Regions from separate parts of the Streptomyces sp. TAA204 genome, predicted to be linked through region 1. Evidence: riboswitches for the same ligand, from Rfam matches in the RefSeq annotation. Region 1 holds a riboswitch; each other region holds the start of a gene.
What was found. A riboswitch is a leader RNA that binds a small molecule or an ion and turns the genes downstream of it on or off. The one in region 1 is predicted to bind cobalamin.
Positions count from the first base shown of each region.

Region 2: it holds a riboswitch for cobalamin, as region 1 does, so the genes downstream of both, H343_RS0112555 (cobalamin biosynthesis protein) here and H343_RS0119465 (ABC transporter substrate-binding protein) in region 1, are expected to answer to the same signal.
Region 3: it holds a riboswitch for cobalamin, as region 1 does, so the genes downstream of both, H343_RS29705 (ribonucleoside-diphosphate reductase subunit alpha) here and H343_RS0119465 (ABC transporter substrate-binding protein) in region 1, are expected to answer to the same signal.

Region 1 is NZ_AUKW01000014.1:183,940-186,195, forward strand. Features, by position in the region: gene H343_RS0119460 (iron ABC transporter permease) at 1-19, opposite strand, end outside; gene H343_RS0119465 (ABC transporter substrate-binding protein) at 16-1,065, opposite strand; cobalamin riboswitch at 1,096-1,261, opposite strand; gene H343_RS0119470 (BTAD domain-containing putative transcriptional regulator) at 1,572-2,256, shown strand, end outside.
Region 2 is NZ_AUKW01000005.1:396,807-399,062, reverse strand. Features, by position in the region: gene H343_RS30320 (inorganic phosphate transporter) at 1-307, shown strand, start outside; gene H343_RS0112560 (hypothetical protein) at 436-648, shown strand; cobalamin riboswitch at 866-995, shown strand; gene H343_RS0112555 (cobalamin biosynthesis protein) at 1,165-2,145, shown strand; gene H343_RS30315 (cobyric acid synthase) at 2,142-2,256, shown strand, end outside.
Region 3 is NZ_AUKW01000004.1:109,928-112,183, reverse strand. Features, by position in the region: gene H343_RS29705 (ribonucleoside-diphosphate reductase subunit alpha) at 1-1,004, opposite strand, end outside; cobalamin riboswitch at 1,308-1,477, opposite strand; gene H343_RS0108815 (GNAT family N-acetyltransferase) at 1,504-2,004, opposite strand; gene H343_RS0108810 (YbdD/YjiX family protein) at 2,132-2,256, opposite strand, start outside.

The DNA.
Region 1 (2,256 bases):
CCGCGGCCGGGGCCGTCACCGGAACCGCTCGGGGTGCAGTCCGCGGGCCAGGTCCTCCACGGCGTACGGGGGACGCACGCCCACCAGTGTCGCGGTCAGCGGCAGCACCACGAACCGCTCGTTCTTCACCGCGGGAACGTCCGCGAGGGCGGGCCGCGACAGCAGGAACTTCTTCTTCCGCTCCACGCTTCCGGCCCCCGCGTAGTCGTAGATCGCGATGACCTCGGGCTTGCGGGCGACGACCTGTTCCCAGGACACGTCACCGAAGACGTCGTCGAGGCCGGCGAAGACGTTCCGGCCGCCGGCACGCCGGATGATCTCGGTCCCCAGGCTCTTGCCGCCGGCGGTGAACGCCGCCTTCTCTCCGCTGTCGTAGACGAACACGGGCACGCGGGAGGTGCCCTCGACCGCACGGCCCGTCCGCTCGATGCGGCCCCGCAGGTCGGCGACCAGCTTCTCGGCACGTTCCGGCACACCGAAGATCGCACCGATGGTGCGGATCTCCTCGTAGGTGTCCTCCATCGACACCTTCTTTTTCCCGCAGTACTCGCGGTTGAGGTAGGTGTCGATGCCCGCGTCGGCGAACGCGTCGCGCGAACGGCCCTCCTTCTGGGCGAACGCGCTGCCGTAGCCGCCGTAGACGAAGTCCGGTTCGGCGTTCAGGACGGTCTCGAAGGAGGGCTCCTTCTTCGCGATCTCGGGGACCTTCCGGTATTCCTTCCTGAGTTCGGGCAGCACGGCCGAGTCGGGGAAGGCGGTGCCCACCATGCGCTCCCCCAGGCCGAGGGAGAGCATCAGCTCGGCCGGATGCTGGTGAATGGTGACCACGCGGGACGGCGGCTTGTCGTACGTCGTGCGGGTCCCGCAGTTGTCGACGGTGACGGGGAAGCCCTCTGCCGCCGGTCCGCCGGAATTCCGGTCCCCGTGGGCCGGACCGGAGGAAGCGCCGCCGCAGGCGGTCAGCAGCGTCGCCGACAGGGCGAGGGCCGACGCCGCGGTGCGCAGGGCACGGCGGCGCGGACGGGAAGGGGGAAAGAAGACAGGACGGGGCGTGCCGTCGTACACGTGAAGCCTCCTGGGGAGTCCGCGCTCCTCGGAACGGATCCGCGACGGGCCAGTGTCCTGACTCCCGGATCGACGTTCCCCCGGCCTTCCCACGCGGCGCGCAGTGGCCCTCACAAGGGGGGTGCTCCCCGGTCACAGTGGCGGGACCGTGCCGGATTCGCACCGGCTTCCTGTCTCCCGTCGCGGCGGTGATCAGCCGATCCTACGTTCTCCCGGCAGGCGGCCGACAGGGCGCACTGCCCCGGCGCCCGCGGACTTCCGGCGGTGACCCCGGCGCGCGGCCCGAAACGCGTTGTGGCCGGAGGCCGGGACATGCCGCGTTCCCCGGACGGACATTGCACGCCGACCGGTTGAGTGTGCCGCCGGCGGTCCGGTCGCCGGCGGTCCGGTCGCCGGCGGCGGCGCGGGTGGACGCAACGGTGGGCGACCTCTCCCGAAACCCTGTTCGGCGTGCTTCGCGCACCGGTACGCTGCGCCGCAACTGCGGATCATCGCGGAGGCGTTGAATGGGGGAGCAGCCGACGTTCGGGGTGCTGGGATCGCTCCAGGTGAGTGCGGACGGTGTCCCGGTCCGGTTGGGCGGGCCCAAGCCGAGAGCGGTGCTCGCCACGCTGCTGTTGCAGCCGGGCGGGTTCGTCTCGCTCGACCTGCTCACGGAAGTCCTGTGGCCCGGCGGCGCGCCCCGGTCCGCCGTCGCCAACGTCCGTACCTACGTGCGCACGCTGCGGCAGACGCTGTCGGCCGCGGGCGTCGCCACCGACGGGCTGAGGACGGAGCCTTCGGGCTACGCCCTCGACGTCGGCCCCGGTGACGTCGACATGCTGCTCTTCGAAGAGCGACTGGACCGGGCCCGCGCGGAGCGCGACCGGGGCGACGACGCCGCCGCGCTGCGCGGATACGAGTCGGCGCTGGGACTCTGGCGCGGCGGCGTGCTGCAGGACGTGCCCTCCAGCGTGGTGTGGGACCCGGCGATCACCAGGATCGAGGGGCTGCGGTCCGTCGCGGTGGACGAGTGCCTGGAGGTCCGGCTGCGCCTGGGGGACTACGCGTCGCTGGTGGCCGATCTGAGGTCCCGGCTGGCCGAGGATCCGCTGCGGGAGGACCTGTGGCGGATGGTCGTGCACGCGCTGCACGACTCGGGCCGCACCACCGAGGCCCGCTCCGCGTACGCCGAGGCGGAGAGGATCATCG
Region 2 (2,256 bases), on a different contig from region 1:
CAGCCAGCCCGTCGACCACACGAACGTCAACGACGCGCCGCCCATCGCCGCGGACGAGCCGGCGCAGAAGGACACCGGGGTCGTGGACGCGGCGATGCAGGCACTCGCACCGCCGCCCACCGCCGCCGCGCACAATGCGGCAGTACGGGACCAGATGGACGACGCGGGGAATGCGGCCGAGCCCGTCATCCCCTCCGCTGTGCAGGAGGCCGAACCGGACGGTCCGGCGGCGGTCGCCGCTCCCGGGGAGCGCTCCGGGAGCCACACCGAGTCCGAACGGCAGTGGGCGGGCTCCAGCCTCGGCTAGCGCCCCGGGGCGGGTCCGCACGGCCCGGACGGTGCACCGACCGTGCACCGTCCGGACAGCGGCCGGACAGCGGCCGCGGAGCAGACAGACCGGAACCGACAAGACCGGACAGCAGACAGGGAAGCGCTATGGAAATCGACTGGGCAGCGCTCGGCCAGGTATTCGGCATCAGCCTCGTGGCGACGGTCGGACTGGTCGGCGTGTTCACGCTCGGCATCGTCGGCACCTCCGCCGGCCGTACGGGCGGACCGTCGGTGCTCGCCCGCACGGGCGCGTACGCCTGCTTCACGCTGTGCGCCGCGGCAGTGGCCTACGGCATCTACATCATCACCGCGGGCTGAACGCCGCCGCGGCGGCCTCCTCACCCGGCGCGCACGTGCGCCCCGAAGGGGTACGGGACACTCCCGTACCCCTTCCGTGTCGCCGAGCGCGTCACTCCCAACTGATGGGCCGCCCCTGCTCCGTGTGCCTGCTCACACTCTCCCGCCGCAGGTCAGCGGCGAGTTGACGCCCCTCCCCGTACGTGGTGGACTGCCCGTTGCCCAACGGCGGCTGGAGAGGAAGCCGGTGCGAATCCGGCGCGGTCCCGCCACTGTCACCGGGGAGCGCACTCCCACCACTGGCCACGGCCCACCCGATCGACGGGCTGGAAGGCCGGGGGGCGCTGCGATCCGGGAGCCAGGAGACTCTCGCCGCCGGTACGTCGAGCCAGGGCGAGGACCCTGAGTGAGGACTCCGCCATGCGTGGCTTCCCGGCCGCATCCCCGTCCCCGTCCCCGTACGCTCACGGGCGGGCACCCGCGCCGCCGTGTCAGGCGGGCGCACCGTGTCTCCGAGGCATGACGGCCCGCTGACGGATGCGGGCTCAGCACGCCTACTCCTACGCCTTCGGCGCCGCCCTCGGTCATCTGGGTGACCTCCTGCTGGGAGACCCGCGACGCGGACATCCCGTCGCCGCCTTCGGACGGGCCGCCGCCGCGGCGGAGCGCGCCCTGTGGCGGGACCACCGTGCGGCGGGCGCGGCGTACACCGCGCTGTGCGTGGCGGGTGCGGCCGCAGCAACGGCTGCCCTCTCCCGAGCGGTGCGGGGCGCCGGCGGCGCGGCGGCGGGCACGGCGTTCACAGGGGCGGTGACCTGGACCGTGCTGGGCGGCAGCGGACTGGGCCGCGAGGCACTGGCCGTCGGCGCGGCCCTGCACCGGGGCGATGTGGACGGCGCACGACGGCTGTTGCCGCATCTGTGCGGCCGTGACCCGCAGACGCTGGACGCGGAGGGCATCGCGCGGGCCGTCGTGGAGTCGGTCGCGGAGAACACCTCCGACGCCGTGGTCGGCGCCCTGGTGTGGGGTGCCGCAGCCGGAGCGCCCGGCGCGGCGGCCTTCCGCGCGGTGAACACCCTCGACGCGATGGTCGGTCACCGCTCCCCGCGCCACCGGCACTTCGGATGGGCGGCGGCGAGGCTGGACGACCTGGCCGGGTGGCCGGGTTCGAGGCTGACCGCGCTGCTCGCCGCTCTGGCGGGCCCGTGTCCGGGCGGAGCCCTGCGCGCCTGGCGGGCCGACGCCGGCGGGCATCCCAGTCCCAACGCCGGTCCGGTCGAGGCGTCCTTCGCGGGGGCGCTGGGTGTACGGCTGGGCGGCGTCCTCAGCTACGGGGGGCGTACGGAGCACCGGCCGGTGCTCAACTCCCCCGGGCGCACCGTGCGGTGTGCGGACATCGCGCGGGCCGTGCGCCTCTCGCGGAGAGTCGGCCTGCTCGCACAGCTGACGACCACCGCCGCCGGCGTCGCCGGACGGCTCGCTGTGGCCCGCGTGCGGGCCGGAAGGGGGAGGCGATGACCGGGGACGCGACGGACGGGCGGCGCGGCGGTACCGGCCTCGGAGGAGGGCTGCTCGTGGCGGGCACCACCTCGGACGCGGGCAAGACCGTCGTGACGGCCGGTATCTGCC
Region 3 (2,256 bases), on a different contig from region 1:
AGCGACCAGTCGCCGTCGGCCTCCACGCGGCGCATGAACTCGTCCGGAACCCAGTGCGCGAGGTTGAGGTTGTGCGTCCGCCGGGCTTCCTCACCGGTGTTGTCGCGCAGCTCCAGGAACTCCTCGACGTCGGCGTGCCAGGTCTCCAGATAGACGCACGCCGCGCCCTTGCGCCGGCCGCCCTGGTTCACCGCCGCGACCGAGGAGTCCAGGGTGCGCAGGAACGGGACGATGCCGCCCGAGTGCCCGTTGGTCCCCCGGATCAGCGAACCGCGCGCCCGGATGCGGGACCAGGACAGGCCGATGCCGCCGGCGTGCTTGGAGAGCCGCGCGACCTCCTGGTAGCGCTGGTAGATCGAGTCCAGCTCGTCCAGGGGCGAGTCCAGCAGATAGCAGGACGACATCTGGGCGTGCCGGGTACCGGAGTTGAAGAGCGTGGGGGAGGAGGGGAGGTAGGCCAGAGAGCTGGTCAGCCGGTACAGCTCGGCGACCTCGTCGACGGCCGCGTCCGAGCCGTCCGCCGCCAGTCCGCATGCCACGCGCAGCAGGAAGTGCTGCGGCGTCTCGGTCACCCGTCGGGTCGTGGGGTGGCGAAGCAGGTAGCGCGAGTGGACCGTGCGCAGCCCGAAGTATCCGAAGCGGTCGTCCGCCCCTTCGGCCGTCGCCGCTTCCGCCAGGGCGTCGAGTCGCTCAGCGTGCGTCCGTACGAACGCGGCCGTACCGTCCGAGATCAGGCCCTCGCGGTGGCCGGTGGCGACGGACGCCGAGAAGGAGGTGGCGCCCTGCCCGCGGGCCTCCTCCCGGACGGCGAGCGTGAGGAGACGGGCGGCGAGCCGCGAGTGGGCGGGCTCCTCCCCGATGAGCCCGGCCGCCTCCTCCGCCGCGAGCGCCCGCAACTCGGCTTCGCTGCTGCCCTGTTGACGGCCGCGGAGCACGGCGGAGGCGACCCTCTCCGGGTCGGTGCCGGGCAGGTCGGCGGACAGCTCGGTCAGGGTGTCCAGCAGAGTCCGCGAGCCCGGCGCGGCGGGCTGTGTGGCGGGCTGCGTGCCCGTGTGCGGGCCGTCGGCGGCGCCGGTGGCCCCTTCTGCCTCTGTGGTTCCTCCTGCGGCTCTGGATGCGCCGGAGGCGTCAGGGGCGCCGAAGTCACCGCGCGGGGTGGCGGTTTCGGCGGATGCGATGGTCACGGGGTGTGCTCTCCCTCGCTCGGATGGGACCCGGGGCGAGCGCACACGGCGGGGCGTTCGGGCATGCCGCAGCGGGCGGCGGCACACCTTCCAGCGTCCACCGGTCCATCCCTCGGGACCCGGACGTCGTCTACGCCGCCGGCAGGCACTCGGACTTGCGACGTCCGGCTCCCGGCACGGGGAACAGCACATCGCACACCGTTGCGGGACAGTTCCGGACTCGCACCGGATTCCCCTGCATGGCAGCCAGCACCACCATACATCTGGTGGCGGCCAACGACAGACGACACCACATCTTGTGCCGGACGAGAGTGAAGTCTCACAGCTCCAGAGCGAAGGTGATCAGCGCGAGGAGCGGCAGCGGGTGCCAGTCCCGATCGGGTGTGCGCGCGAACCCCAGCCGCCCGTAGAGCCGGTGGGCGGACAGCATCCGCGGGTGGCTGGAGAGCACCAGCCGCCTCAGGCCGAGTTCACGCGCGCGTTCCGCGCATGTCCGCACCAGGGCCTCGCCGACTCCCCTTCCCCGGCTGCCGGGCCGGACGGCCAGCATGCGGAACTCGCCCTCTCCCGGCCGGGCGATCTCCGCGTACGTCCCGCCGTACGACGCGAAGGCAACCGAGCCCAGCACGAGGTCCGAGCCGGCGTCGGCCGCCACGAACATCTCGGCGTGCTCGGCGCGGTGGCGGGCGGCGCGCAGATGCTCCAGATACGGGTCTCTCTCGCCGAAGTCCAGCAGGCCGTCCTCGAGGTAGGCACGTGCCGTCAGCTCGCCGACGGTCTCCAGCTCGTCGGGCCGTGGGCGTCTGATCGTGAGGTCCATGTGCGGGAGTCTGCCGTATCCCACCGACAACGGCGGAGGAGCCGCCCGCCCCTCGGGGCGGACGGCTCCTCGTGCGCTCCTCGTGAGGCTCCTCCCGCGTCTGCGTCCCGCGTCCGCGGTGCACACGTCAGCAGCAGCGGAACCCTCCTCGGGGGTCGTTGTCGCGGGCGTCCGTGCGCTGCCGCTCGAACTCCCGCCGGCTGGGTACCCGCGCGTCCGGGTCGTGCTTGCGCAGGTGCTCCACGTACCGGT